2 linked regions of the Archangium violaceum genome follow. The protein of the gene in region 2 binds, or shares a complex with, the protein of the main gene of each other region. Links are inferred from orthologs where the notes say so. Each region holds a gene or a part of one and is shown on either strand. Other genes may lie near its edges.

Evidence for each region. Proteins that work in one complex are often made in the same cells at the same time.
Region 1: holB (region 2) and dnaX share a complex: the UniProt entries of both Bacillus subtilis proteins name them as parts of the DNA clamp loading complex. The link is inferred for Archangium violaceum from one-to-one orthologs.

What each region holds. Positions count from the first base shown.
Region 1 is NZ_CP069396.1:9,685,766-9,688,794, forward strand. Bases 1-2,997 are described here. They hold dnaX (DNA polymerase III subunit gamma/tau), read left to right. Parts: upstream 1-890; coding sequence 891-2,105; downstream 2,106-2,997. Other genes in these bases: JRI60_RS38615 (mannosyltransferase), read right to left, coding at 1-659; JRI60_RS38625 (DNA polymerase III subunit gamma/tau), read left to right, coding at 2,269-2,997. Outside these bases: more of JRI60_RS38625, read left to right, coding at 2,998-3,029. UniProt on the Bacillus subtilis protein: Part of the beta sliding clamp loading complex, which hydrolyzes ATP to load the beta clamp onto primed DNA to form the DNA replication pre-initiation complex.
Region 2 is NZ_CP069396.1:8,498,604-8,501,745, forward strand. Bases 108-2,991 are described here. They hold holB (DNA polymerase III subunit delta'), read right to left. Parts: upstream 2,122-2,991; coding sequence 1,093-2,121; downstream 108-1,092. Other genes in these bases: holA (DNA polymerase III subunit delta), read right to left, coding at 108-1,096; JRI60_RS33745 (TIGR02757 family protein), read right to left, coding at 2,279-2,991. Outside these bases: more of holA, read right to left, coding at 1-107; more of JRI60_RS33745, read right to left, coding at 2,992-3,142. UniProt on the Bacillus subtilis protein: DNA polymerase III is a complex, multichain enzyme responsible for most of the replicative synthesis in bacteria.

The DNA.
Region 1 (3,029 bases), 1.2 Mb from region 2 along the record:
GCCATAACCAGCCAGACGAGCGCCGTCAGCACCATCACCGCCGAGCCGTAGCGCGCCACCACGGCGAGCCCCAGTGCCAGCCCGCCCACCAGGCCCGCTCGCACCGGACGCTCCTCACGGTCGAGCGCCTCCATGGCCACCACCAGGAAGGCGGTGGAGAGGGACTCGCCCAGCGTCCGGCCCGCGAAGACGAGCACCGGCCCGTAGAGTCCCACCGCCAGGAGAGAGAAGAGGCCTCCCACGTGGCCGGCCCGGCGCTCGGCGAAGCGGTACACGGCCCACGCCATCCACCCGTGCAGGGCAGCCTGGGGCACGGCGAGCAGCGCCCGGTACGCCACGGGGTGTGTGAGTCCCAACACGTCCGCCAGCCGCAGCAGCCACGCGGCCAGTCCGGGCGCGGCCCAGTTGCGCAGGCCCACCCTCCATTCCCAGGCCAGCACTCCGTACCCGTGCGCGCGGTACCAGGCCGGCTCGAGCAGCTGGTACACCTCGTCCGGGTGGATGCGCCCGAGCTGTGCCACCGCGATGACCGCGGGCAGCGCCCCCACCGCGCCCAGCAGCAGCACGAGCGGCCACCTCTGGCGCACCTCGGCGGAAGGCGCATCCGGGGTGGGGACGACGGAGGGCGGAGGAGCGGTGACGGGCGCGGGAGCGGTCATCGGAGTGGGCTCGCGACTCTCCCCGCCCTCCACTGGAAGCGCAAGCCATGGGGCGTTCGTCCGCCCGCCCTGGGCTCGGCCGGTGTGCACCACGAGCGCATCGGACGCGGAGTGAAGCACCCGACTCCGTGCGTCCCATTCCTGGACGCCCGGAGATGACCCGAAAAGTAGAGCGACGGTGCATGGAAATCGTGCGCCCGGGTGTTCTCCGTGTTTAGATTGCCGCCCCCCATGAGCTACCTCGTCCTCGCCCGTAAATGGCGCCCGCAGACCTTCGACGACATGACTGGCCAGGAGCACGTGGTCAAGACGGTCGCCAACGCCATCAAGATGAACCGGGTGGCGCACGCCTACCTGTTCTGCGGCCCGCGAGGCGTGGGCAAGACGACCGCCGCCCGCCTGCTCGCCAAGGCGCTCAACTGCGAGAAGGGCCCCACCCCCGAGCCCTGCGGCAAGTGCCAGGCCTGCACGGAGATCGCCGCCGGTACCTCCGTGGACGTGGCGGAGATCGACGGTGCCTCCAACAACGGCGTGGAGAACGTCCGGGAGATCCGCGAGAACGCCAAGTACCTGCCGCAGCGCGACAGGCACAAGATCTACATCATCGACGAGGTCCACATGCTCTCGGGAGCCGCGTTCAACGCGCTCCTGAAGACGCTGGAGGAGCCGCCCGGGCACGTGAAGTTCATCTTCGCGACCACCGAGGCGCACAAGCTCCCGGACACCATCCTCTCGCGCTGCCAGCGCCACAACTTCCGGCGCATCTCCGCCAAGGTGATGCTCGATCGGCTCAAGTACATCTGCGAGCAGGAGAAGGTGGCCATCTCGGAGCGGGCGCTCTCCATGGTGGTGCGCCAGTCCGAGGGCGGCATGCGCGATGCGCTCAGCCTGCTCGATCAGATCTTCTCCGCCTGTGGCCCCGAGCCCAAGGACGAGGATGTCGCCGACGCGCTGGGCGCCATCGACCGCACGGTGGTGCAGGACTTCGCCGAGGCCCTGGTGCGCAAGGACGCGAAGCGCGTGCTGGAGCGCGTGGAGGAGGTCTTCAACCGCGGCACCGATCTCAAGCGGCTGACCGAGGAGCTCGCGCTGCAGTTGCGTCACCTCTTCGTGGCCAAGACGCTGGGCGAGGCCCCTCCCGAGCTCGCCGAGTCCGAGCGCACCGCGCTCACCACGTTGGCCAAGGACGCGGACCCGGCGCAGATCTCCCGGCTCTTCGACATCGTCCACGGCTGCGTGTGGGAGGTGTCGCGCGCGCCACAGCCCCGGCTCGCGCTGGAGATGGCGCTGCTCAAGGCCATCCAGCTCTCGCCCGTCGGCTCCATCCCGGAGCTCATCGCCCGGGTGGACCGCCTCGCCTCGGGGCTCGGGCCCGATGACGCTCGCAAAGCGGCTGCCGGAGCGCCCGGAGGTCGCTCCGGTCCCGCCAACTTTCGCGCCCACTGAGCGTCCGCCAGAGCCGCCCCGCCCCGCCCCCACGACTCGCGCGCCCGAGCCCGCCGTGCCCCCCACGGCGGCCGCGGCCCCGTCGCGCCCGTGGGAAGCCTCTCGCGTCCCGTCTCCCGGTGGCCCCCAGCCCACGCCCGTCCGCGCCCAGGCTCCCGCCAGCATGGAGCCACCGCGGCCTGTCTCCGCCCAGGCCCCTCGCCCGTTGGACGCGGCCCGGGCCCCCACACCCGTGCCCTCGCAGCCCGTGGTGCGCGTGACGAACGTGCGTCCGCCGCCGTCGGCGCCCGCCCCGCGGCAGGAGGAGGACGAGCGGCTCTTCGCCGAGGAGGGCCCGGCCGATGGTTGTGCCTCGGGCGAGTGCCTGCCCGACGCGCCGCCCGTCCCTCTCGCCGAGCCGGAACCGGAGGTCGAGTCCGTCCGGCCCTTCGACGTCCACCACGCCTCGGGCACCGCGGCCCCCATGGCCGCCTCGGGTCGCGACAACCCCCGGCGTCCCCTCCAGGACCGGTGGCGCGCGGCGGTGGACACCGTGCGCAACGCCTCCGGCCGGCACGCCAAGTCACTCGCGTGCGGCCGCCTGCTGTGGATTCGAGAGGGCGAGGTGGCGATCGGCTACACGCCCAAGGACGGCTTCCACAAGACCACGGTCGCCGGCAACGGACGCGCCACGGTCGAGAAGGCCCTGTCCGAGCACTTCGGCCGCCCCACGAAGCTCGTGGTGCAGGACGTCTCCGAGGCCGACAAGGTCGCTGGCCCCGATGCGGGCACGGGCGCGGGCCTCATCAGCATCGCCGAGCAGGACGCCCAGGAGCGCACCGCCTACGAGAAGAGCACCGAGGGCCGTGTCCGCGGTCACCCCGCCCTCCGGGCCGCGCTCAAGTTCCTGGGGGGAGAGATCGAACACATCCAGGTGTACGACCA
Region 2 (3,142 bases):
GCGCCTTGAAGTCCGGGAACGAGCGCGGCACCGAGCCTCCCGCGTACTTCTCCAGCCGCTCGTGGTTCTCCAGCATGCCGCGCGTGATGGAGGCCACCGCGCCCAGCAGTTGCAACCCGTGCACGCCCTGCCCCATCGCGTCCATCGTGTAGGCCAGCGCCGCCTTGAAGTCGCGGTTCTGCAGCGCCTCGGACAGCTCGAAGAACTCCTCCTCGCGCGTGTGCGCCACCAGCAGCGCCACGTCCGAGGACTCGATGGTGTTGCCCTCCGCGTACGTGGCCAGCTTCTCCAGCTCGGACTGCAACAGCCGCACGTTGCCGCCGATGCGCTCCTTGAGCTGCGCCGCCGCGCCCTTGCCCAGCTTCTTCTTGAAGGGCCGCAGGAACTCCTCGGCCAGCGGCTCTATCTCCAGGTCCTTGTGGCGCGCCGCCACCTTGCGCTCGACCACCCGCCCCTTGTCCGCCGCGAGCTTCACCAGCGGGTTCTTCGAATCCACCTCCGAGGCCGCCATCACCAGCGCATGCCCCGGTGGGACACCCTTCTGGAACAGGTCCAGCAGCGCGCTCGTGTCACCCTCGGGCGCGGTGATGCGCTCCTCGCGGCAGAACGCGGCCACCTCCTTGAGGAAGACCAGGTCCGCCTCGGCGAGGTCGACGTTCAGCTCCTCCTTCCACTGCTCCACCGACGGGGCCCCGCGCGCTCCCGGATCGATCTGGTCCGCGCCCCACCCGGCCCGCGCCGCCAGCGCCAGCAGCCGCCGCGCGCCCTCCTTGCGCTTGCCCGCCTTCCACGCCTCGCGCGCCTTGCCCAGCGCGTCCCCCCTCCCCTTCTTCGGCGCGAGGAACTCCGGGTCCCTCACCAGCACCACCTTGCGCCCGGGGAAGAGGGGCAGCGTGGCCAGCTCCTGCGCCACCTCGCGCGGCGAGCCCGCGTCCAGCACCGCGAAGTTCAACCCCGCCGAGGCGTCCGGCAACAGCACCTTCACCAGCTCGTCCGCGCCCCGGCGCACCAGGTACTCCTCGCCCCATAGCAGGTAGAGCGGCTGCACCTTGCCGGCCTTCGCCTCGTCCAGCACGTCCTCGATGTCCGCGCTCATCGCCCCTCCAGCAGCTCGATGAGCATCCGCTCGAGCTGAAGCCTCGGCGCCCCATTGCGCTCCACGATGATGGCCTTCGTCTTCTCCAGCAGCGCGTGCCGCCGGTGCAGCGTGGACTCGTGCGTACGCTCCGCCACCTCGCGCGCCAGCGTCTCCAGATCCCTGTTGGCCAGACGCTCCACGCCCGCTCCCGCCAGCGCCACGTCCCGCGTCCACAGGGACAGGATGGAGAGCGCCTGCTCGGCCAGCTCACGCGTGGCGCCGAACGTCTCGGCCCAGCGCAGCAGGGCGCCCATGTCGCCGGGCTTCAGGGCCTCGAAACCGCTGATGACCTCCTTGCGCGCCGCGAGTGCGTCGACATCCAACGCCATCGCGCGCCCCAGACTGCCGCCCGCCATCACCGCCGCGAGCTCCGCCGTCTGGGGGTCCAACTTGCGCTCCTTCTGGAGACGCTCGGAGATGAGCGCCACGGGGAGCGGGCCGAAGTACACCTTGCTGCACCGGCTGCGGATGGTGGGCAGCAGCTTGTCCGGTGCCGAGGCCAGGAGGATGAGCGTGGTGTCCGAGGGCGGCTCCTCGAGCGTCTTGAGGAACGCGTTCTGGGCCTGCTGATTCAGCGTGTGCGCATCGACCACGATGGCGACCTTGCGCTTGGACTCAAGGCCGCGCAGGGAGATGCGCTCCAGCAGGCCGCGGATCTGCTCCACGCGGATCTCCCGGCTGGGCGTGCCACTGAAGTCCGAGCGCCCCGCGAGGCCGCGCTCCACGCGCTCGGCATCCGGCATGAGCCAGGTGACATCGGGGTGGGAGCCCTTGGCGATGCGGGAGCACCCGTCACAGGAACCACACCCTTCGTTGGGCTTCTCCGGGCAGGTGAGCGCCTGGGCGAGCCCGATGGCGGCGAGCTCCTTGCCGACGCCCTCGGGTCCGGCGAAGAGGTAGGCATGGTGCACCGAGCCACTGCGAAGCGCCGCCTGGAGCGCATCAATGGCGCGAGGCTGTCCGACGACCGAGGCCAACGTCATGGCGCGTGTATCCCCGCTCGGGCCGCACCCGTCAACCACTCATGGGGTAGCCCATCCCTCTCCCGCCGGGAGAGGGTCGGGGTGAGGGTACCTCGCCTCCCAGGTTGACCCCGTGTATGCCCCCTCTCCCTCTGGGAGAGGGCTGGGGTGAGGGTCATCACCTTCTCCCCCGAGCCCCCTTCGTCCCACTCCGTGCCCGAGCTGTCTTCTGTCCCACGGAGCAAGCGGGAAGCAACTTGCACCGGGAGCAATTCTCCGGAACGGGCTGGGTGGGGCACACGCCGCTCATGCCGTAGTGACACAGGGCGAAGTCGAAGCGGACGGGGTCCTCGGCATCGAGCGCGCGCAGGGAAGCGGTCACCTCCTCGGCGGTGCGCCAGCTCAGGTCGTTTCGGCGCGTCAGTCCAAGGTGCTTCGAGATGCGCCCGATGTGCGTATCCAGGGGGATGAGGAGCGCGGAGGGGCGAACGGTCTTCCAGACCCCGAGGTCCACGCCATCCGGCCCGCGAACCATCCACCGGAGGAAGAGATTCAACCGCTTGGCGGCGCCGGGTCCGAGGGGCGAGGGCAACAGGTGATGCAACCCGCGCTCGGGCCCGAGCGCCTCGCGCAGGGGCGCCATGGGCACCTCCCGCAGGGCCGAGGTGAACGCATCCAGCGCCCCATGCCAGGAGCCACGGGCCTCGAGACCCCGGACGAAGAGCGCCTCCAAACTACCGTGCTCGCGCAGAGCGCGCCCCATGCCCAGCAGCAGCACGGCGACATCCGTCCCCACGTTGAAGCGATAAACGAACCCCTGGAGCAATTCACGCGCACGAGGCACGTCCAACGCACGAACGAACGCCGCTGGGGACGAGCCCATGCGCTGGAGCAGTGCGTCCACCTTGGGCCGGAAGAGGTCCGCGCGCCCGTACGCCAGCGCCGCCGCCAGCAGTGCGCTCACCTCGATATCCCGCGGGTCGCGGTAGCGGTGGGGAAACTCGAGCGGGTCGAAGGCGATCCGCGCCCGGCTGTCGGTCGA